Regions from separate parts of the Devosia salina genome, predicted to be linked through region 1. Evidence: predicted binding sites of a transcription regulator. Region 1 holds the regulator's gene; each other region holds the start of a gene.
The links. Region 1 encodes LexA, which represses DNA repair genes until DNA is damaged. Its sites were predicted from a motif close to TGTTCNNNNTGTGTTCNG; they were not measured.
Positions count from the first base shown of each region.

Region 2: the regulator LexA is predicted to act here: its motif matches at 1,037-1,054, upstream of recA (recombinase RecA).
Region 3: the regulator LexA is predicted to act here: its motif matches at 2,567-2,584, upstream of K1X15_RS02130 (DNA recombination protein RmuC).
Region 4: the regulator LexA is predicted to act here: its motif matches at 3,220-3,237, upstream of K1X15_RS03135 (PA0069 family radical SAM protein).

Region 1 is NZ_CP080590.1:1,704,837-1,710,815, reverse strand. It holds gene trpD (anthranilate phosphoribosyltransferase) at 1-590, shown strand, start outside; gene trpC (indole-3-glycerol phosphate synthase TrpC) at 593-1,405, shown strand; gene moaC (cyclic pyranopterin monophosphate synthase MoaC) at 1,405-1,884, shown strand; gene K1X15_RS08155 (molybdopterin molybdotransferase MoeA) at 1,881-3,083, shown strand; gene lexA (transcriptional repressor LexA) at 3,204-3,923, shown strand; gene K1X15_RS08145 (IlvD/Edd family dehydratase) at 3,995-5,803, opposite strand.
Region 2 is NZ_CP080590.1:2,341,445-2,347,423, reverse strand. It holds gene araD1 (AraD1 family protein) at 1-863, opposite strand, end outside; gene recA (recombinase RecA) at 1,137-2,210, shown strand; gene alaS (alanine--tRNA ligase) at 2,387-5,026, shown strand; gene K1X15_RS11365 (DMT family transporter) at 5,087-5,971, opposite strand.
Region 3 is NZ_CP080590.1:439,222-445,200, reverse strand. It holds gene recR (recombination mediator RecR) at 1-307, shown strand, start outside; gene K1X15_RS02135 (hypothetical protein) at 564-1,040, opposite strand; gene K1X15_RS02130 (DNA recombination protein RmuC) at 1,115-2,542, opposite strand; gene def (peptide deformylase) at 2,676-3,191, shown strand; gene fmt (methionyl-tRNA formyltransferase) at 3,231-4,154, shown strand; gene truA (tRNA pseudouridine(38-40) synthase TruA) at 4,154-4,894, shown strand; gene K1X15_RS02110 (hypothetical protein) at 4,891-5,460, opposite strand; gene K1X15_RS02105 (hypothetical protein) at 5,473-5,979, opposite strand, start outside.
Region 4 is NZ_CP080590.1:637,784-643,762, forward strand. It holds gene K1X15_RS03120 (ribonuclease HII) at 1-681, opposite strand, end outside; gene K1X15_RS03125 (DUF4180 domain-containing protein) at 684-1,049, opposite strand; gene K1X15_RS03130 (hypothetical protein) at 1,195-1,776, shown strand; gene K1X15_RS03135 (PA0069 family radical SAM protein) at 1,998-3,146, opposite strand; gene K1X15_RS03140 (MDR family MFS transporter) at 3,527-5,011, shown strand; gene moaB (molybdenum cofactor biosynthesis protein B) at 5,110-5,646, opposite strand; gene K1X15_RS03150 (MFS transporter) at 5,624-5,979, opposite strand, start outside.

The DNA.
Region 1 (5,979 bases):
CCGAGGCCAATATCGGCTTCATGTTTGCGCCGCACCACCATCCCGCCATGCGCCATGTCGGGCCGGCGCGGGCCGAAATGGGGGTGCGCACCCTGTTCAACCTCCTGGGCCCGCAGTCCAATCCGGCCGGCGTCCGCCGCTATCTGCTGGGCGTCTACGACCAGGAATGGGTCGAGCCGGTCGCCGCGGCCCTCCTCGCCAATCGCGCCATCAAGGCCTGGGTGGTCCATTCGAGCGAAGGGCTGGACGAGCTCTCGACGTCCGGCCCCAATTTCGTGGCACAGATCGCCAATGGTGATCTGAGGAGCTTCGAATTGCATCCCGAACAGGTCGGCCTGAAACTGACCGATCCGAAGGAGCTGCTGGGCGGCGAACCGGCGGAGAACGCGGCGGCCATCATGGCCCTGTTCGAGGGCGCTCCCGGCGCCTATAGGGATACGGTGCTGCTCAATGCTGCCGCTGCCCTCCTGGTCGCCGACAAGGTCGAGACCATCGAGGAGGGTATCGCCCTGGCGCGCGACACCGTCGACACCGGCAAGGCGAAGGAAACCCTGGCGCGCCTCGTCGCCGTATCCAACAGGCAGGCATGACCATGAGTGATATTCTCAAGCAGATCGAATCCTACAAGCGCGAAGAAATCGCTGCGGCCAAATCGATGCGCCCCTGGGCCGAAGTCGTGGCCGAGGCGCATGACCAGCCCCCGCCGCGCGGCTTTCTCAAGGCCATCAAGGACAAGCGCGCCAAGGGGCAATATGCTCTGATCGCCGAGGTCAAGAAGGCCAGTCCCTCAAAGGGGCTGATCCGCCCCGATTTCAATCCGGCCGAGATTGCCCGCGCATATGAAACCGCCGGGGCCGCCTGCCTCTCCGTGCTGACCGACCGGCCGAGCTTCCAGGGTTCGCCCAGCTATCTCATCGAGGCGCGTGCCGCCACGCGGCTCCCGGTGTTGCGCAAGGATTTCCTGTTCGAAACCTATCAGGTGGCCGAGGCCCGCTCCTGGGGGGCCGATTGCATCCTGATCATCCTGGCGGCCGTTGGCGACGATGTTGCCCGCTACCTGCTCGATGCCGCCGAGGAATGGGGCATGGATGCGCTGGTGGAAGTGCACGACCAGCTCGAACTCGATCGCGCCCTGGCGCTCGATGCCAAATTCATCGGCGTCAACAACCGCAATCTGCGCACCTTCGAGACGACGCTGGAGACCACAGTCAACCTTGCGGCCGGGGTTCCGGACAGTGTCCTGCTGGTCAGCGAGAGCGGCATCATGACCCATGAGCACGTAAAGATGCTCGACGAGCGCTGCAATGTCGGCACTTTCCTTGTCGGGGAAAGCCTGATGCGGCAGGACGATGTGGTTGCCGCCACCCGCTCCCTGCTGATGGGCGCGCCGGAAACCGTGCGCTGATGGCGGGCGGTCTCACCCATCTCAACGAAAAGGGCGAAGCCCATATCGTTGATATCGGTGACAAGGCCGTTACGCGTCGCCGGGCCGTGGCGCAGGCGCGCCTGAGCGGCGAGGCCGGAACCATCGCCACCATTCTGGGCGGCGGTCTCAAGAAGGGCGATGCCCTGGCCGTGGCGCGCATCGCCGGCATAATGGCCGCCAAGAAGACTTCGGAACTCATCCCGCTCTGCCACCCGATCCCGCTGACCAAGGTCGGCGTCCAGATCGAAGGCGACAGCGCGACGTCCATTCTCATCCTCGCCACCGCCGAGACAACGGGCCAGACTGGCGTCGAGATGGAGGCCCTGACCGCCGCGTCCACGGCGGCACTGACCCTCTACGACATGGCCAAGGCCATCGACCGCGCCATGGTGATTTCCGACCTCTGTCTCGTCGAAAAGTCAGGCGGCAAGTCGGGCGACTTCCGGCGCGAAGCATGAGCCTCTTGCCGGTCGATGAGGCGCTGAAGGCCATTCTGGCGCATATCCCGCCCGTCACGGTCGAAACGGTCACTCTGGCCGAAGCCGCTGGACGGGTTCTCGCCGAACCCCTTATTGCCCACCACGACCAGCCTCCGTTCAATGCCAGCGCCATGGATGGCTACGCCATGCGCGCCGTCGATGTCAGTGATGGCGCTTGGCTCGACGTCATCGGGACGTCCCAGGCCGGTGCCGCTTACCCCGGCGCGCTCGGGCCGGGCCAGGCCGTGCGCATCTTCACCGGTGCGCCAGTGCCGGAGGGCGCCGACACCGTCATCATGCAGGAAGAGGCGGTGCGCGAAGGGCAGAGGGTCCGCTTCACCGCCGCTGCCCGGCCCGGCCACAGCATCCGGCCCAAGGGTAACGACTTTGCAACGGGACAGGTCCTCGTCGCGGCCGGCACTCGACTGACGCCCATGCAGATCGCCGTAGCCGCGGCCGCCAATGCCGGAACGCTGGCCGTTGCGAAACGCCCACGCATCGGCCTTGTCGCCACGGGCGATGAACTGGTCCTGCCAGGCAATCCGCTCGGTCCTGACCAGATCGTGGCGTCCAACAGCTACGGCCTTGCGGCCATGCTGGCGCCCTATGCCGACACCGTCACCGACCATGGCATCGTCCCGGACGATGTCGCCCAGCTCAGGGCACAGCTATCGACCGCCTTTGCGGCGGAACCCGATATTCTCATCACGACCGGCGGTGCCTCTGTCGGTGAGCATGACCTCGTTCAGGATGTCCTCAAGGACCTTGGTGTCACGCTCGCGTTCTGGCGCATCAACATGCGGCCGGGAAAACCACTGATGTTCGGGACGCGCGGACGGACCCTCGTCTTCGGCCTGCCCGGCAATCCGGTTTCGGCCATGCTCACGGCCCTTGTCTTCATCAAGCCGGCCCTGAGGGCCTGGCTGGGCCATGCCGAACCACAGCCCTGGCGCCTGAAGCTGGCCGCGCCCACCCCGGCCAATACCGCCCGACGCCATTTCATGCGCGCGCGGCTGGTTCATGGCGCCGATGGCATGCTGGCCGATCCCATCAGCCAGACCGATAGCGGCCACACCTCGTCCCTCGCCGAAGCCGGCCTCCTGATCGTTCAGCCCGAGCATGATCCGGGCCAGCCGGCCGGCGCCATGGTCGATGCCATGCCCATCAACGCCTTCTGATTCTGACATTTTGTTCAGCACCCGTTCATTAACGGACTCCTGGACCCAAGGCATTGCAGAACATAAATGGAACATGTATGGTCGTTCCGTCTATGTTCCGATTCTGGGGTTGTGGGGCCAATGCTGACACGCAAACAACACGAGCTGCTGATGTTCATCCACGAAAGGATGAAGGAGAGCGGCATTCCCCCAAGCTTCGACGAAATGAAGGATGCCCTTGATCTGGCATCGAAATCCGGCATTCACCGGCTGATCACGGCGCTGGAGGAGCGCGGCTTCATCCGCCGCCTGCCCAACCGGGCCCGGGCGCTCGAAGTGGTCAAGCTCCCCGATTCGATGAACCCCTCGCTGGGTGGCCGCAAGGCGCGCTTCGAGCCGGCGGTCATCGAAGGCAATCTGGGCAAGGTCGCCTCCCCCCCGTCACGAAATAGTGGTGGCGGATCAGATGATTACGCCCGACCGGTCTCCATCCCCGTCATGGGCCGCATCGCCGCCGGCACGCCCATCGAAGCCATCCAGACCCATTCGCACACCATTGCCGTGCCGCCCGAAATGTTGGGCGCAGGCGAGCACTATGCCCTTGAAGTACGTGGTGATTCCATGATCGAGGCCGGCATCTTCGATGGTGACACCGTGCTCATCAAGAAGCAGGAACACGCTTCAACCGGCGAAATCATCGTGGCCCTGGTCGACGACGAGGAAGCCACCCTCAAGCGCCTGCGCCGCAAGGGTGATACGGTCGCGCTCGAAGCGGCCAACCCCGCTTACGAAACCCGCATCTTCCCGCCCGACCGGGTCAAGGTGCAGGGGCGTCTGGTGGGGCTGCTGCGGAAGTATTGAGAGTTCTTTCGCCCAAATGATAAGGCCCGCCAGATTGGCGGGCCTTCGTTTTATTCTTGTCCAGCAATGCCTTAGTGGTTGTCGCGCGGTACGCCTTCGGTCTGGGCGATGCGCTGGTACTTTTCCGCAGGTTTGAGGATGGCGCCGTCGCCAAGCTGCCCGACAATGCCGCGCTGGATTTCCTGCCAGGGCGTCTGGTGCTTGGGGAACTTGTAGCCGCCCTCGGCTTCCAGCGCGGCCCGACGGGTGGCGATCTCCTCGTCAGAGATGAGGATATTGGCCTCGCCCTTGTTGAGGTCGATACGCACGCGGTCGCCGGTCTTGAGGATGGCGAGATTGCCCCCTGCGGCCGCTTCCGGTGAGGCGTTGAGGATCGAGGGCGAACCCGAGGTACCGGACTGGCGGCCGTCGCCGATGCAGGCCAGTGACGATATACCCTTCTTGATCAGATAGGCCGGCGGCCGCATGTTCACGACCTCGGCCGCGCCCGGATAGCCGATGGGGCCTGCGCCACGCATGAACAGAAGCGTGTGCTCGTCGATTTCGAGAGAGGGGTCGTCGATGCGGTGGTGATAGTCCTCGGGACCATCGAACACCACTGCCTTGCCCTCGAACATGCCCGGATGGGCCGGGTCGGACAGATAGCGCTCGCGGAACTCGGGCGAAATCACGCTGGTCTTCATGATGGCGTTGTCGAAGAGATTGCCGCGCAGCACCAGGAAACCGGCCTCGGCCTTGAGCGGGTTGTCGAAGTGGCGGATGACCTTGTCGTCCTCGATGGGCGTCTTGGCGCAGTTCTCGCCAATGGTCTTACCGTTGACGGTCGGGGCGCCCTCATGAATGAGGCCCTTCTTCATCAGTTCGTTGACCACGGCCGGCACGCCGCCAGCATGATAGTAATCCTCGCCCAGATACTCGCCGGCGGGCTGCAAATTGACCAGCAGCGGCACCTTGTGCCCGTGTTGCTGCCACTCGTCGATATTGAGCTCGACGCCAATGTGGCGCGCTATGGCGTTGATATGGATGGGAGCATTGGTCGAGCCGCCAATGGCGGAATTGACCACAATGGCGTTGAGGAAATTCTCCTTGGTCAGGATGTCCGAGGGCTTCAAATCCTCATGCACCATCTCCACTGCCCGCTTGCCGGTGCGGTAGGCCATTTCCTGGCGATCACGGTAGGGCGCGGGAATCGCGGCGGAGCCCGGCAGCTGCATGCCGAGGGCCTCAGCCAGCGAATTCATGGTCGAGGCCGTGCCCATGGTGTTGCAGTAGCCCGTCGATGGCGCAGATGAGGCGACCAGCTCGATGAATTTGGGGTAATCGATCTCGCCGGCAGCCAGCATCTGCCGCGCCTTCCACACAATGGTGCCAGAGCCAGTACGCTCGCCCTTGTGCCAGCCGTTGAGCATGGGTCCGACCGAGAGCGCGATTGCCGGGATATTGACCGTGGCGGCACCCATCAGCATGGCCGGGGTGGTCTTGTCGCAACCAATGGTCAGCACTACGCCATCCAGCGGGTAGCCGTAGAGCACTTCCACGAGTCCAAGATAAGCAAGGTTTCGGTCAAGTCCGGCCGTGGGGCGCTTGCCAGTCTCCTGGATGGGGTGCACAGGGAACTCAATGGCGATGCCGCCCGCCTCGCGAATGCCTTCGCGCACGCGTTCGGCCAGCACCATGTGATGCCGGTTGCAGGGGCTGAGATCGGACCCCGTCTGGGCGATTCCGATGATCGGCTTGCCCGACTGCAGCTCTTCGCGCGACACGCCGAAATTCATGTAGCGCTCAAGGTAGAGTGCGGTCATGTCGGGATTGTCGGGATTGTCGAACCACGCGCGCGAGCGGAGTTTGCGGCCGCCGGCGCCGCCTTTGTCTGCAGTCATCTTGCCTGTTCCTTGCTGATCCGCCAGGGCGCGGATGTGAGGGCCTTGGTGGGGCTGTTCTAGCACGCCGGGCCGCGCTGTGAATGGGCTGGCGGTAAAAAATCATACAAATCAGTTCATGGCGCTTGCAATGCGGTGCAAATCTGGCGGAAAAGCTGACGCGGCTTACCCTGCGA
Region 2 (5,979 bases), 640 kb from region 1:
GTCGCCGTGCCGAACATATGCACGTGGACGTCGCCGGGCTGGCAGAACAGGTCATATTTGAAGTGGTGATATTCGAGATTGGCGATGGTGTGGCTCATATTGTCCTCGCCCGAAAGGAACGGCTTTTCCCACAGCACCTTGCCGTCGCGGAAGATGCGCGACATGCCCTCGATATGGCGCGGCAGGTTGCCCACCCGCAGTTCGGGGCCGAAGGAGCAGGCGCGCAGCTTGGAATGGGCGAGGTAGAGATAGTTGATCCGCTCGGTCACGTGATCGGAGAATTCATTGCCCAGGGCAAAGCCCAGCCGGCGCGGCTGGCCGTGCTGGTCGATGACATAGATGCCGGCGATTTCCGGCTCCTCGCCGGCATCCAGCGCGAAGGCAGGCGAGGGGATGGGATGGCCGGGATTGACCACGATATGGCCATTGCCCTTGTAGAACCATTCGGGTTGCACGCCCTTCTGGCCAGCCTCGGGCTTGCCGTTTTCCAGACCCATGCGGAACATCTTCATGCTGTCGGTCAATTCACCGGCGGGCTTTTCGCCATTGGCCTTGTGCATCGCGTCGCGCGTGGCGGCGGAGCCCAGATGGGTGAGGCCGGTGCCCGTGACATGGAGATGGGCTGCATCAGGATGGTCGATCGGGGCCAGAAGCCGACCCTCGCGGGCCAGCGCCAGCTTGTCCACGACCTCGCCCAATCCCTTGCCGTCGATGGCCGCCGAAAGACCGCCCTGGCCGGCCGCAAGCGCTTGCTGAACCAGGTCATAGACGGTGGTGACGCCGTTGACGCGGTGCGTCTGCCCCTCGCGGGTGACGGCGACGGCGCGGTTTCCCTTGTCATCGTAATACTGGATCAGGTGCATGGGGCGGTCCTTGGAAATGAAGTTGGCGCATAAAACGTCCCCGGCGCACAACTGTCCAGTCAAAAATCATACTTTTGAAGCGCTGCAGACGCGCGCGACAGAATCGCCCTATCAGCGCAGAGCGCGTCTCCGGTGTCGTTCGGGAATGTTCTCATTTTGTCCCTTGACGGGATCGAAACAAAATGAGAACAAATAAAGCACGGACAGAACACATCAGGCATCAGCCACTCTCGTTGCATGGGCCTCGGGAGCGTGAAATAAGGAGACAGCATTATGGCAGCTTCGCCGCTTCGCGTTGTTGAGGGTGGATCGATGGACAAGGACAAGGCTCTCGCAGCCGCGCTGAGCCAGATCGAGCGGAATTTCGGCAAGGGCTCGATCATGCGCCTGGGCGAAAACGCCGCCATCGAGGTCGAGGCGATCTCGACCGGTTCGCTCGGTCTCGACATCGCGCTGGGCATTGGCGGCCTGCCCAAGGGACGAATCGTCGAGATTTTCGGGCCGGAAAGCTCGGGTAAGACGACGCTGGCGCTGCATGTCATCGCCGAAGCGCAGCGCAAGGGCGGCATTTGCGCCTTTGTCGATGCCGAACATGCGCTCGACCCGGTCTATGCCCGCAAGCTGGGTGTCAATGTCGACGACCTGCTGATCTCCCAGCCCGATGCGGGCGAACAGGCCCTGGAAATCACCGATACGCTGGTGCGCTCCGGCGCCATCGACGTGCTGGTGGTGGATTCGGTGGCGGCGCTGACCCCGCGCGCCGAACTCGAGGGCGAAATGGGCGACAGCCTGCCCGGGCAGCAGGCGCGCCTGATGAGCCAGGCCATGCGCAAGCTGACCGGCTCGATTTCCAAGTCGAAATGCCTTGTCATCTTCATCAACCAGATCCGCATGAAGATCGGTGTGATGTATGGTTCGCCCGAGACCACCACGGGCGGCAATGCGCTGAAATTCTACGCCTCGGTACGCCTCGACATCCGCCGCATCGGCGCGCTCAAGGATCGCGAGGAGATCGTGGGCAACCAGACCCGCGTCAAGGTGGTCAAGAACAAGCTGGCGCCGCCGTTCCGTCAGGTCGAGTTCGACATCATGTATGGCGAGGGTATTTCCAAGACCGGCGAATTGCTCGATCTGGGCGTCAAGTCCGGCATTGTCGAGAAGTCCGGCGCCTGGTTCTCGTGGGATAGCCAGCGATTGGGCCAGGGACGCGAGAATTCCCGCCAGTTCCTCAAGGACAATCCCGAAATTGCGGCCACCATCGAGCAGGGCGTGCGCGAAAGCTCGGGCCTGCTGGGCGAAGTTCTGCTGGTTGCCGGAGGCGAGGACGACGCGAGCAGCGACGATTGATCCTCCCGATCCCATGCAGTGATTTGAGGCACCGGTTCACCGGTGCCTTTTTTCTTGTCTTCTGGACGCTGCAGGCGATGCCGCAATGCTGGACAGGTCCAAGTGCTGCGGGATAGAAAGCCCCGGAAATTAGTTCTTTGGGCGCGGACGCGCCCGCTCGCCATGAAAGCCTCTGCATGACCAGCGTAAACGACCTCCGTTCGAGCTTTACCGGCTATTTTGCCCGCAACGGCCATGAGGCCGTGTCGTCGAGCCCCCTGGTGCCGCGCAACGATCCGACGCTGATGTTCACCAATGCGGGCATGGTGCAATTCAAGAACGTCTTTACCGGCGTCGAAAAGCGCCCCTATTCCACCGCCACGACAGCGCAGAAATGCGTGCGGGCGGGTGGCAAGCACAATGACCTCGACAATGTGGGGTTCACCGCGCGGCACCACACCTTCTTTGAAATGCTGGGGAATTTCTCCTTTGGCGACTATTTCAAGGACCGGGCGATCGAACTGGCCTGGAACCTGCTGACCAAGGATTGGGGCCTGCCCAAGGAAAAGCTGATGGTCACCGTCTATCAGGACGATGACGAGGCGATGGCGTTGTGGAAGAAGATTGCCGGCCTGTCCGAGGATCGCATCGTGCGGCTCGGCGCCAAGTCGAACTTCTGGCAGATGGGCGATACGGGCCCCTGCGGACCGTGCTCGGAAATCTTCTACGACCATGGCGACAAGATCTGGGGCGGCCCTCCGGGCTCGCCGGACGAGGATGGCGATCGCTGGATCGAGATCTGGAACCTGGTGTTCATGCAGTTCGAGCAGCATGCCGACGGTTCGCGCACCGGCCTGCCGCGCCCCTCGATCGATACAGGCATGGGCCTTGAGCGCATCGCGGCGGTGATGCAGGGCGTGCACGACAATTACGACATTGACCTGTTCAAGGCGCTGATCGGCGCCGCGGCCAATGCCACCAATGCCGATGTCAATGGCCCGGGCAACCGCAGCCTCCGCGTCATTGCCGATCATTTGAGGTCGATGAGCTTCCTCATCGCCGAAGGCGTGCTGCCCTCCAATGAGGGGCGTGGCTATGTGCTGCGCCGGATCATGCGCCGCGCCATGCGCCATGCGACCCTGCTGGGTGCTTCCGAGCCGGTCATCCACAAGCTGGTGCCGACCCTGGTGCGCGAGATGGGCCAGGCCTATCCCGAACTGAGCCGCGGCGAAGCGATGATCGCCGAGACGGTGCGGCTCGAGGAGGGGCGCTTCCTCAAGACGCTGGGCCGTGGCTTGCAGATCCTGGAAGCCGAGACCGCCAATCTGGGCGAAGGCGCCGTGCTCGATGGCGCCACGGCCTTCAAGCTCTACGACACCTATGGCTTCCCGCTCGACCTGACCCAGGACGCGCTGCGTTCGCGCAACATTTCGGTGGACCAGGCCGGTTTCGACGCCGCCATGGCGCAGCAGAAGGCCGAGGCCCGCAAGAACTGGGCCGGTTCGGGCGAAGCGGCGACCGATACCGTCTGGTATGGGTTGGCGGATCGGCTCGGCCCGACCGAATTCCTCGGCTATGAGACCGAGACGGCCGAAGGCGAGGTCAAGGCGCTGCTGGTCGATGGCGCCGAGGTGGATGCCATTGCTGCCGGGCAGGAGGGCATCGTGGTGGTCAACCAGACGCCCTTTTATGGCGAGAGCGGCGGCCAGGTTGGCGATACCGGCCTCATCAAGGGCGAGGGGGTCGTGGTCGACGTCCTCGATACCGGCAAGCATCACGGGGTCTTCGCGCATAAGGTGAAGGTGAGCGAGGGCACGCTCCGGCTCGGACAGGCGGTGGAGCTGCTGGTCGATCACGATCGCCGTTCGTCCATCCGCGCCAACCATTCGGCCACGCATTTGCTGCACGAGGCGCTGCGCATCGTGCTCGGCGACCATGTCGCCCAGAAGGGCTCGATGGTATCGGCCGAGCGGCTGCGTTTCGACTTCGTGCACACCAAGCCGATGAGCCCACAGGAAATGGCCGAGGTCGAGGACATCGCCAATGCCATTATCCTGCAGAACACGCCGGTCGAGACACGGTTGATGGGTGTCGAGGAAGCCAAGGATTCGGGCGCCCGCGCGCTGTTTGGCGAGAAATATGGCGATGAAGTGCGGGTGGTCTCCATGGGCGAGCCCACGGGCAATGGTCTGGGGTGGTCGGTGGAGCTGTGTGGCGGCACGCATGTGCGGCGCACCGGTGACATCGGACTGGTGTCGGTTGTCTCCGAAGGCGCCGTGGCCGCCGGCGTGCGCCGCATCGAGGCGCTGACCGGCAATGCGGCCCGTCACCGCGGCAATGCCAATACGGCGATCGTCGCTTCGGCCGCGGGTCTGCTCCGCTCCGGGACGCACGAGGTGCTCGACCGCATCGAGGCGCTGCAGGGCCAGCTCAAGAGCGCCGAAAAGGCGCTGGCCGATGCCCGGCAGAAGCTGGCGCTGGGCGGGGGCGGTGAAGCCGCCGGCGCCAATGAGACCGTCAATGGCGTCACCTTTGTGGGGCGCGTCGTCGAAGGCGTTGCTGCCAAGGACATCAAGTCGGTGGTCGATGCGGAAAAGAAACGCATCGGGTCCGGCGTGGTCGTCATGGTGCTCAAGGGCGATGACGGCAAGGGCACGGTAGCCATCGGGGTCACCGATGATCTGACCAGCCGCTATGCGGCCGGCACGCTGATCAAGTCGGCAACGGCTGCTCTGGGCGGGCAGGGCGGTGGCGGCCGGCCGGACATGGCCCAGGGCGGCGGCCCGGACGGCTCCAAGGCCAATGACGCCATTGCAGCCATCAAGGCGTTGATCTAGGCGCACAGTCATAGCTGCAAGCAGGGCCCCGGGGTCAAACCCGGGGCCCTGCTTTTTGGGCTATTGCCCGATGCGGAAGAAGAAGATGCGCGGCTTCCAGCGGATGGGCGTCTTTTCCGTGAGAACATTGAGCAGCCCCGCCCCGACCACGATCAGCATGCCGATGATGGCAATCCAGTCGGGATATTCGCCGAAGAAGAGTGCGCCGAACAGGATGGCCCAGATCAGCTGGCTATACTGTACCGGCGCTATCAGGTTGGCCGGCGTCTGCTTGCTGGCCTGGATCAGCAGCAGGCCGCCCATGCCGCCCAGAAGGCCGATGCCCAGCAGCACGCCGAGCTGGGCAGGTGTGGGCAGCACGAAGGTCGGGGCCATGAGCGCGGCATTGACGATGGCCGAATAGAGCACCTGCAGCCCCACCAGGCTTACGCGGCGCTCCTTCTGGGCCACGTGGCGCAGCACGGTGGTGGTGATGGCGCCCATGACGGCGCCGAGCATCATCACGAAGTGCCCGGTTTCCAGGGCGCGCAGGCCCGGCCGGATCACCAGCACCACGCCCATGAAGCTGATGAACAGCAGCACCCAGCGATGCAGCGCCACGTGTTCGCGCAGGACCAGCACCGAGAGCAGCGTGACGAAGAGCGGGGTGGTAAAGCCGATCGAATAGACATCGGCAAAGGCGATGTGGGTGAAGGCATACATCACGCAGGCGGTGCCGGTAATGGCGGTCAGGCAGCGCAGATGCACCAACCAGGGATGATGCAGCTTGTAGGCATCGCGCCAGCGCTCGCCGCGCTTGGTCAGCATGGCCGGAATGATCGAGAAACTGGTGGTGAAAAAAGCGATCTCGAAGACCGAGAGGGCGGGGCCCGTGGCCTTGATCAGCGCATCGGCGACGGAAAAACTGGCATAGGCCAGAAAGGCAAGAACGACGCCGAGGGGCATCAACATTA
Region 3 (5,979 bases), 1.3 Mb from region 1:
GCGCGCCGGGGTGGGCCAGGTGCGCTATCATGTGCTGGGCGGGGTGCTGTCGCCGCTCGACGGGGTGGGGCCGGATGACCTCAACCTCGAAGGGCTGATCGCGCGAGCGCATGATTATTCGGAAATCGTGCTGGCGATGAACGCCACCGTGGAAGGCCAGACCACCGCCCATTACATCACCGACCGGCTCGCGGGCACGAATATCAAGGTGACCCGCCTGGCCCATGGCGTGCCGGTGGGCGGGGAGCTGGACTATCTCGACGAGGGCACGCTGAGCCAGGCGCTCAAGGCGCGGACGGTGATTTAGCCGGGCTGATTGCGCTAGCGGTTTCGATCCACACAAAGATACCCCCACCCTAGTTTCGCTACGCCCCACTGGGGCTAGCTGCACTACCCTCCCCACATGGGGGGAGGGAGTGGATGAACACCAGCATTGCGGCCTGCGCCTCCCTCCCCTTGATGGGCTTCGACTTGTCCCGAAGGGCAAATCTCTCCGGTGGAGAGATTTGAGAGGAGAAGGAATGAGGGTGGGGTGACAGCCGGCCTCTCAGCGCGTTGCAACCCTAGTGCAGATGCGGGTCGAATTCTTCGCTGCCATGCCAGACGTGGTCGTCGTCGACAGGGCCGTCCTCATCTTCTTCATAGAACTCGTCCTCGCCGATAAGGGCTTCGCGGGCCTCGGTATCGTCCGGTGCAAGGGCATCGAGATGGTCGGCCGGATCGGATGCCATGGCCGCATCGACATTGCCGGTGTCATCGGTATTGTCGAGATCACGCTGCAATTCGGCGATGGCGCGATCAAGTTCCTCGAGCAGGGGCACGGGGTCCTGTCCGCCGAAATCGCCACTTTCGCGCGCCGCCGCCTCGGCCCTCATTTCGCGCAGGCGCTCGAGCCGATCCCGCGCGGGGCGGTCATCACCGTAAAGCAGGTCCTCGATTTCGCTCTGGCTGTAGGGCTGGGCGATACCGGGCGTATCGGCGTTGTCGAAACTGGTTTCCTGGGGCACCAGACTGCCCGGATGATCGTGGTTCTGCACCATGTCGGCCTCCCTTATGCAGTTTCACAGGGAAGGAACGCATCACCACCGCGCGGGTTCGATCACATGCCGCTTTTTCAGTTGAGGTCGCCTGGCTCGTCCTTGACCAGCCGCAGGGCCGGCTGGGGCTCGTCGGCCCCACCTTCCCAACCCTGGGGGAGGGGTTTGCTGGACTTGGCGCCCAGTTCGCGCAGCATTTCGACCTGACGCACCACATTGCCGCGCCCGGAGGTCAATTGGTCCCGGGCCTTGGCATAGGCCCGCTGGCTCTTGTCGATGGCATCGCCCACCTGGTCCATGGTGCCAAGGAAGCCCGCCACCTTGTCGAAGAGCTGGCCGGCGCGCTCGGCGATCTCCTCGGCATTCTGATGGCGCTTTTCGATGTCCCAGACATTGCGCACGGTGCGCAGCACGGTCATCAGCGTGGTCGGCGTCGTCAGCATGACGCCCTTGCCCATGCCGAACTCGACCAGCTTGGCGTCGTGCTGGATGGCGGTGGCCAGCGCGGATTCGATGGGCACGAACATCATCACATAGTCGAGGCTGGACTTGGCGGCGCGATGATAGGTCTTGTCGCCCAGCGTGGTGATATGGCCGCGCACCGAGGTGATATGGGCGCGCAGATGCTGCTCGCGGTCATCCTCGGGACTGTTCACAAAGGCCTCGAACGCCGTCAGCGAGACCTTGGAATCGATGACCAGCCGGTCGCCATTGGGCATGAGGATTTCGACATCGGTGCGGACCCGCTGGCCGTCCTCGCCGGCATGGCTCTGCTGGGTGAAATATTGCTCGCCCTCGCGCAAGCCGGATTGTTCGAGAATGGTGGAGAGGATCATTTCGCCCCAGGCGCCCTGGGTCTGCGAATTGCCCTTCAGCGCCCGCGTCAGGTTCTGCGCCTCGGTGGTGATCTGCAGATTGCTTTCGGCCAGCGCGCGGATGCGCTCACCCATGGCCGAGCGGTCTTCCACGAGGTTCTTGTGGAACTCGGTGATCTTGTCCTGCAGGGGCTTCAGAAGCGTGTCGACCTGCTCGCGGTTCTGCTTGGTGAAGGTCTCGCTATGGGTTTGCAGCACCTCGCCGGCAATGGCCTTGAACTCGTCGGTCATCTGCTGGCGGGCTTCCATGAAGCGCTTCAAATTTGCTTCGTTCTGGCGGGCCTGTTCGTCGAGCCGCGTGCGCATGGCCGCCAGCTCGGACTGAAGCCCGCTCGATTTCTCGCGCTCGGCATCGAGCAGGTCACTGGCCCGTTCGCGCTCTCGCTCCACCTGCACTTCAAGGTCGCGGATGCGGCCGTCGCGGGTGGCGACCTGTTCGAGGAAACTGGCCTTGAGGCCTTCCGCCGCCTCGCGCGCAGCCTGCTCGGCCCGGGCAGCATTGGCGCGGGCGGACAGCACCAGCCAGACGACAAGGGCGACAAGCAGCACGACGCCACCGGCGAAGAGCGCCATGGCGGCGGTGACGGGAAAATCACCCAGGGTGAAGACGATGGTATCGAGATCGCGCATTGGCCCACTCTAGTGCGATTCTGCTGTTCGCAAAATGTTCCGCATGCGCGGGTGATTGAAGGCCCGCACAGTTGACCCCGAAGCCGGAAATCGCCATATCGGGGGCAATCCACTCTTCGCCGGACTTTTCGACATGGCCATTCGCCCCATTCTGATCATTCCCGATGCGCGCCTGCGCGCCGTTGCCGACCCGATCATCGAGGTCGATGACGAGATCAAGGCGCTGGCCAAGGACATGCTGGACACCATGTATGACGCGCCGGGTATAGGCCTGGCTGCGCCGCAGATCGGTGTGATGAAGCGCATCGTGGTGATGGACCTGGCGGGCGAGGGCGAGCCCCCTGCCCCGCTCGTGATGATCAACCCTGAAATCACCCATTTCGGCGAGCAGATGCAGGTGACCGAGGAAGGATGCCTGTCCATCCCCGAACTCTATTACGAGGTCGAGCGGCCCAATGACGTGACGGTGAAATATACCGATCTCGAGGGCAAGGAAGTGGTCAAGGAAGCCGAGGGCAAGCTGGCCGTCTGCATCCAGCACGAACTCGATCACCTCGATGGCGTGCTCTATATCGACTATCTCAGCCGCTTGAAGCGCGATCGCGTGATCAAGAAGTTCGACAAGGCCGCCAAGCGCGCGGCCGGCTGATCTGCCACCATCGATCTGCGGACACAGGGAGCCTGCCCCATGCGCGTCATCTTCATGGGCACGCCCGATTTTTCCGTTCCGACACTGACCGAAATCGTCTCGGCCGGGCATGAAGTGGTGGCCGTCTATACGCGGGCGCCCAAGCCCGCCGGCCGCGGCCAGGCCGAGCGCAAGAGCCCGGTGCACGAGACCGCCGAGGCCTTCGGCATACCCGTCTTCACCCCCCGCTCGCTCAAGGGCGAAGCCGAGCAGGCGCAATTTGCATCGCTCGGCGCAGACGTTGCCGTTGTGGTCGCCTATGGCCTGATACTGCCCAAACCCATCCTCGAAGCGCCCGAACATGGCTGCTTGAACCTGCACGGTTCGCTCCTGCCGCGCTGGCGCGGCGCGGCGCCGATCCAGCGCGCCATCATGGCGGGGGACAGGCAGACCGGCATCGTGGTGATGCAGATGGACGAGGGTCTCGACACCGGTGCCATGGGCCCGACCGAAATCATCCCGATCGGGCCGGACATGACAGCCGGCGAGTTGCACGACCAGATGATGCGGCTGGGCGCCGACCTGATGGGGCGTGCGCTGGCGGCACTGGAGCGCGGCAGCCTCGATTTTACGCCGCAGCCGGCAAGCGGGGAGACCTACGCCGCCAAGATCGACAAGGCCGAGGCGCGGATCGATTTTTCCAAATCTGCAGAAGAGGTGCACAACCTCATCCGCGGTCTCTCGCCCTTCCCGGGAGCCTGGTTCGAGCTGGAACTGGGCGGCAAGCCGGTGCGCATCAAGGCGCTGCGATCGACTGTGGCTGATGCCTCCGGTGCGCCTGGCACGCTGATCGGCGATGACCTGACCATTGCCTGCGGCTCGGGTGCGGTACGCCTGACCCAGGTGCAGCGCGAGGGCAAGGGCGCCATGGATGCGGCGACTTTCCTACGTGGGGCCGGTGCGCTGCCCGACGCTGTCAGCTGATGGCCCGCTTCAAGCTCACCATCGAATATGACGGAACCCCGTTCTGCGGCTGGCAGCGGCAGGCGGACCGGATGAGCGTGCAGCAGGCGCTGGAAGAGGCGATCGCCCGGTTTTCAGGCGAGACGGTGACCACGCAGGCGGCGGGCCGCACCGATGCGGGCGTGCATGCCCTGGGACAGGTGGCGCATTTCGATCTTGCCAAGGACTGGGACCCGTTCCGGGTGCGCGAGGCGCTCAATTATCACCTCAAGGCCTATCCGGTGGTGGTGGTCGAGGCCGAAGCAGTGCCGGAGACATTCGAGGCGCGGTTTTCGGCGACGGCGCGGCATTATGAATATCGCATCCTCAATCGCCGGGCGCCGGCCGCCATCGAGCGCAACCAGGTGTGGCATGTGCCGGTGTCGCTGGACGCCCAAAGAATGCATGAGGCGGCCCAGCTCATCCTGGGCAAGCATGATTTCTCCACCTTCCGCTCCTCGGAATGCCAGGCCAATTCGCCCATCCGCACGCTTGACGTATTCGAGGTGGCCGGGGATGACGAAGTGATCGCCATTACCGCATCGGCCCGCAGCTTCCTGCATCACCAGGTGCGCTCGATGGTGGGATCGCTGAAACTGGTTGGCGAGGGAAAATGGAGCCCCGCCGATTTCCGGGCGGCGCTGGATGCAGCCGACCGCAAGCGCTGCGGCGCCATGGCGCCGGCCGCCGGGCTTTTCCTGACCGGGGTGGACTACCCCTAGGCCGGCGGGCCCATCGCGCCCAGAAGAGCGCCGCCGATGACCAGCAGCCCCACGAAGCTCGCGGCCATCTGGGCAATGATAAAGATCGCAATCTGCATCGGGGCCAGGGTGACGATACGACGGGCGATATTCACCTCGATGATGATGGCCGCCACGCCGACGATGATCATGACGAAGCCGCTGCCGCCCAGGAGGACGACACTCACCGCCCCGACTGCTGAAACGAAGAAATTCACCCAATTGTCGGCGACCAGATAGGGCACAAAACCGTCGAGCCGCCCCATCGTCTGCAGGACCAGATAGGCCGCGCCGATTTGCAGCGCGAATACCAATACCGACAGCAGCATTGCGCCAGTGGAAGCACCCGGGACAGTCGGCGCGCCAAACAGCATCGGCCCGTAAACACTGATCGTTATGGCGAGGACCAGGGCAATGAACGAGCCGATCAACCCGCGCTGCGAAAAATCGAAATAACGCGCCGCGTCCGGGCGACCCAACACCAGGGCCCAGGTGCCGCGGGCGGCGTCGAGCGCTTCTTCAAAGAATGTCGAATTGGACTGGGGCAAGAAAATGTCTCGTCAGGCGGCGGGCATGGGCGCCGGCATGATGTAGAGCGCGATGGGCGTGCCGACAAGAAGCAGAACGGTCAATACCGCAAATGCGACCGACACACCAATGGTCCAGCCTGAAGCCGCGCGCCCCAGGCGGTAGAACATATAGAGCAGTCCGAGCCAGAGCAGTGGCAGTACCATGCCCACTGTCAAATTCAGCAGGGCCCCCAAAATGAGGTAATAGATCAGTGCATAAATGCCAGGAACTAGAACTGGCAGGACGGGCTTCTGGTCGCGGATGGCAAATCGTGTCGCAAACAGGCCGATGACCAAAGCCACCAAAAACAGCGACTGCAGCGCCATGGAAGCCACAAAATCGAAAAGCTGCGGTACACCGTAGCTGAGCGAACCGAGCACCATGGCTAGAAAAGCGCAAAGATAGAACAGCACAAGGGCCGCGATCAGCCCTGCCGAAGTGAATCGAAACCGGGCCTGCCAGTTCGTCTCGCCCCTGAGGATCATGATCCAGCCATA
Region 4 (5,979 bases), 1.1 Mb from region 1:
TTCGACGACGGTCCGGCGCACCAGCAGCGCCGCAATCGGGGCGAATTCCGCGCGGTGATGACGGCACGGGCCATGCAGGTCCAGCGCCGCAAGATGGGCGGCGGTGCCATAGCCCTTGTGGCCGGCAAAGCCGAAATGGGGCGCATCGCAATCCATGATTTCGCACATGCGGTCGCGCATCACCTTGGCCACGATCGAGGCTGCGGCAATGGAAACGCTGCGCCCGTCCCCGCCGATCAGCGCAATGCCGGGGCAGGGCAGGTCCGGCGGCACGTCGCGGCCATCCACCAGCACCCGGTCGACCCTGTGGGGCAGGGCCTGGACCGCCCGCGCCATGGCCGCGAGCGTCGCGCCACGAATATTGAGCGCGACAATGTCGCTGGGCGGCGCCGAGACGATCGCGACCTCGGCCGTGGCAAGGATCTGGTCGAACAGCGCTTCGCGGCGCTCGGCCGTCAGCTTCTTGGAATCGTTGAGACCCTCGGGGATGCGTTCGGGATCGAGCCGCACGGCGGCGACAACCACCGGCCCGGCCAACGGACCGCGCCCGGCCTCGTCCACCCCGGCCACCAGGCGGGCGCCGCGGGCCATGAGCATGGCCTCATGGCTGAAGTCGGGAAATTCGGCCTCGGGGGCGAAGAGCTCCGCCGTCGCCTCCATCGCCTTGGCCTTGCGCGCCATCGCTAGCGCCCCCGCGCCAGTCCGGCCTCGAGCGCCGCCTGGTCCGATGCGAAGATATGGTGGCCGACCCTGTTGGTCTCGCCGACGAAATCGCGCAGCGCCTTGCTCGTCGCCAGGTGCTGCGAGATATCGCCAAGGATGGCGAGCCGCATCTGATAGTTTTGCAGCTTCTGGAAGAAGTGACCGGCCTGTCGCGTGCTGAGATCGAAGAAGCCCGGGGCGAAGCGCTCCGCCGGCACCACGAGCATTTCCGCTTCCGTGCCATAGATTTCGCCCAGCAGATCGAGTGCATCCTGTTCGGCACTGAGATGGCTTCCCTCGTGGGAAACGAAATACACCGTGATCCCGTTGATGATCTGTGTCGTCATCGCGGTCCGTCTTCCCCTTCGCCTTCGGTCGATCAACCCACTGACTGGATCCCGACCGTGTCGGAATGAAGGTATCCCCTGTTCGTCGTCACGCTTGTGCTGATACAAGAGTCTCAGCCGGGGGGCAAAGGCGAGAGAGACTTTGATGCGCAAAGCAACCAGCCTGGCGGCATTTCTGCTGCTGACCGGTGCCGTTTCGGCCGAACCCTTCCATCATCCCTATGGCGAATGGCGTGAGTATAATCGCGACTGGCTGGCGGCCTGCCCCGATGCCATCAACGAGGACGCGGGCGACTTTTATGGCTATTCGTGCTTTGCCAGCACCGGCAGCCAGGAGCTGAACGGCGCCAATCTGCCGGCCTATAAGCTGACGCTGATCCGCAACCGGCTCGATGGCACGCTGGACCTGGCCATCACTGTTTCGCCCGATCGGGGCGAATATGACCCGGCCCGGCCGATCACGCTGCAATTCGGTGGCGAGCCACCCATCAGCCTCGCCATGGGCACCGGCATCGAAACCCGGTTCAACACCATCAACCAGTTCTTTATCGCCGATCCCGTCCAGCGCGATTCCATCATCGAGACGATGAAGGAGCGCAATGCGGTGACCCTCTCGGTGCCGCTTGCCGGACAGGACGAGCCGGTCAAGACCTGGCTGTCCCTGCGCGGCGTGCTGGCCTCGCTCGATTTCATGGCGACCTATGCCCGCAAGGTGGCGCAGTATTAGCCTGCTCGCGGGAACCTCTGGAGCATTTCAAACTCAGGCGCGCGGTTCCATCGCCTCCCTCCCCCTTGAGGGGAGGGAATGAGGGTGGGGGGTCTATCGGTTCTTCGCTGAGTCACCCCCACCCCAGCACCGCTACGGCCCAATGGGCCGAGCTTTGCTACCCTCCCCTCAAGGGGGAGGGAGGCCAAGGAGCCGCGAGTCCAGAGAATGGTGAAACGCCGCTAGAACAGGCTCATCTGCGGACTGTCGACCTTGGGTGCCTCGAACAGATCGGCGCGCAGCGGCGGCAGCTTGGCGTCGAGCCCATAGCGTTCACGGGCCTTTTCGAAGCGCTGGCGCAACAGCGTCGCATAGGGACCTTCCCCGGTCATGCGCGTGCCCCAGCGCGAGTCGTAATCCTTGCCGCCTCTGGTGTCCCGCACCAGCGAGAGCACATGGCGCACCCGGTCGGGGAAATGCCGGAGCAGCCATTCGCGAAACACGTCGCGCACCTCTCCGGGCAGACGCAGGAGGATCATCGAGGCGCTGATGGCGCCCTGGGCCTTGCCGGCATCGAGGATGCGTTCGAGCTCCATGTCGTTGATGGCCGGGATCATCGGCGAGGCAAAGATGGCGGTGGGCACGCCGGCCTCGGAAAGCAGCCGGATCGCTTCGAGCCGCCGCGCCGGCGAGGACGCACGTGGCTCCATCTTGCGGCTGAGCTTATGGTCCATCGAGGTGACCGACAGCGCCACCTTGACCAGCCCAAGCTTGGCCAGTTCGGTGAGAAGATCGAGGTCGCGAATGATCAGCGCCGACTTGGTGGTGATCATCACCGGATGGCGAGTTTCCAGCATCACCTCGAGGATGCCGCGGGTCAGCTTGTGCGTGCGCTCGGCCGGCTGGTAGGGGTCCGTATTGGTGCCCATGGCGATGGGCTTGGGCCGGTAGTTCCGGGCCGCCAGTTCGGCGCGCAGCGCCTCCACGGCATTGGCCTTGACATAGATGTCGCGTTCGAAATCGATCCCCGCCGAATGCCCGAGATAGGCATGGGTCGGCCGGGCGAAACAATATGAGCAGCCATGCTCGCAGCCGCGATAGGCGTTGATCGAGCGCTCGAACCCGATATCCGGGCTGTCATTGGTGGTGATGATGGTCTTGGCGCGCTCGACATGTTCGATGGTTTCGAACACCGGCATCGGCTCGACGCTGCCCCAGCCATCGTCGAAGCTGTCGCGCTGATGCACCTCGAAGCGGCCTGAGCGATTGGTCTGGGCGCCGCGTCCGCGAATGCGGTCGGGCTGCACCAGTTCGCGCCGCGCCAGATCGGCGTCGCGGCTGCGGCTCAAGCGTTCGAGGGCTTCGAAAGAGGGGGCCTGATAGAGGGCCATTGTCCTGTCTCCTGGCAAGGCGCGGAAGGAGAATCGGCTTTCCTCCAACGCCTGCAAATGCTATCAGCAAGATAGGAACAGAACAAGAACATACAAGCGCCGCCGCGCCGTGTTGAACCTGATATCGGCATGACGCCCATGCATTACAAGACTTTACGAACGCCTCTCGCGGGCGTAGAGAACCGCGCTCAGCCCGGCCCTGCGCTTTTTTAGATGACGCCTATCCGCCCCTCTCTCGTTGGGGAGTGGCGCGGTCGCAAATCACTTTTTGCTGCTGACAGTCTCTGTCGCAGAAAATTCGGAAACCCCGTGTCGAAAGCTGACGGCCCGCACCGTCGCATGGGCGACACGCTGTTTTTTACGAGGGATATGAGATGACAATGGATGCCACCATGGATGCCGCCGCCGTGCCCGAAAGCGCGCCGCACCATCCCGCCAATGCCGCACGCAACAGGCTGGTCATCGCCATCCTGCTGGTGTCCACCTTCGTGGTGTTTCTCAACGAAACCATCATGAGCGTCGCCATCCCGCATCTGATGAACGATCTCGGTGTGGCCGCCAGCGCCGCCCAGTGGCTGACCACCGCGTTCCTCCTGACCATGGCCGTGGTGATCCCGATCACCGGCTTCCTGCTGCAGCGGCTCAACACGCGCCCGATCTTCCTGCTGGCGATTTCCATCTTCACCGCCGGCACGCTGGTCTGTGCGCTCTCGCCTGGCCTTGAACTGCTGGTCGTGGGCCGCGTCATCCAGGCGGTCGGTACCGCCATCATGATGCCGCTGCTGATGACCACGGTGATGACGCTGGTGCCGCCCGAGGCACGCGGCAAGACCATGGGCAATATCTCCATCGTCATGTCGGTGGCTCCGGCCATCGGCCCGACGATCGGCGGGTTCATCCTCGCCAATTTCGACTGGCGGTTCATGTTCTATTTCACCCTGCCCATCGCTCTTGGTGCGCTGCTGCTGGGCGCGACCCGCATCCGCAACGTCTCCACCCCGCGCTATGCGCCGCTGGACTATCTGTCCGTGGTGCTCTCGGCGTTGGCCTTTGGCGGGCTGGTCTATGGCCTGTCCGGGTTCGGCGAGAGCTTTGCCCATCCCGATGAGCCCACTGCCCTTCCGCTCTGGGTGCCGATCGCGGTCGGTGTCGTGGCCATGGCCGTCTTCGTGTGGCGCCAGCTGGTGCTGCAGCGTGACAACAAGGCGCTGCTCGACCTGCGCGTCTTCCAGTCGCGCAATTACACCGTCTCGGTGACCATGATGCTGGTCGCCATGATGGCGCTGTTCGGCACGGTGATCCTGCTGCCCATCTACACCCAGAACGTGGTTGGGCTCGATACGCTGCAGACCGGCCTGCTGCTGCTGCCCGGCGGTCTCATCATGGGCCTGCTCGGCCCGGTGGTCGGGCGTCTGTTCGATCGCGTCGGCCCGACCGTGCTGGCCGTGCCCGGTGCGATCCTGGTCTCGGCGGTGCTCTGGGCGCTGACCATGGTGGGGCAGGATACCTCGCCCTGGGCGCTGCTGGCCGGTCACGTGGTGCTGAGCGTCGGCCTGGCGCTGATCTTCACACCGGTCTTCACCTCGTCCATGGGCTCGGTGCGCATGGAGCTCTATTCGCATGCTTCGGCCGTGCTGGGCTCGATCCAGCAGCTGGCCGGCGCGGCGGGCATTGCGCTCTTCATCGCGCTGATGACCATCCGCACTGCGGCCCTGGCTGCCGAAGGCGTGGTACCCGTCGAGGCCCTGGCCGGCGGCATCCGTGCGGCCTTCCTGGTCGGGGCGATCATCTCGCTCTTTGCCGTGGTCACCGCCTTCTTCATCCGCAAGCCCGAAGGCGGCATGCCGGGACATGGCGGGCACTGAGCCCGTACCAGACGCGAAAAGAAAAGGCGCCGGAGCAATCCGGCGCCTTTTTCGTCTCTATCTCATTGTCTGTCGCGCTTTCGAACCGCAAAAACGCTCTATCGCTCGTCGAGCCGGGGCATCAACTCGACGAAATTGCACGGCTTGTGCCGGTAATCGAGCTGGTGGGTGAGGATGCCTTCCCAGGCATCGCGGCAGGCGCCGCGCGAGCCGGGCAGACAGAAGACGAAAGTGGTGCCGATCAATCCCGCCGTGGCGCGTGACTGCAGCGACGACGTGCCGACGGTGGTCGCCGAATATTGGTGGAACAGCACCGAAAAGCCTTCCATGCGCTTGTCGAACAGCGGTTCGATGGCTTCGGGCGTCACGTCGCGGCCGGAAAAGCCGGTGCCGCCTGTTGTGAGGATGACATCGACCTTGGGATCGGCGACATAGGCCTGCACGGCCGCGCGGATCAGTTGGATGTCGTCGCGCACCACCTGCCGCTCGAAACATTTGTGGCCATCGGCCTCCAGCAGCGATTTCAGCAGCGCCCCGCCGGTATCGGTTTCGAGCGTCCGTGTGTCGGACACGGCGATGACGGCAATCGACAGGGGCTTGAACGCCCGGTCCTCAAATCTTGCCGTCTTGAACATTCTGCCCGTCCTCTGCCGTTTCGATCAATTCGTCCGGTACAGGCGCCTCGCGCTGAACCGGAATATCGTCGGCATCACTATCAGCGCGCGGATCGAGAACAAAGCTTTCCGGCGTCACCTGCTTGTCGCTCATCGGCTGGAACGGCGCCCGCTCGGCCGCGTCACGGCTCTTGCGCACGCGCATGCGCAGATAGGCCGTGCCAGCCAGAGCGCCGTGGAAGGTGGCGGTAACCACGAACAGGCCGACCGGATGCCAGGCACCCATGATGAGGGAGGCGACGGCCGGGCCGATGGCCAGCCCCACGCCGAGGATGAGCAGCATGCCCCCGGCAA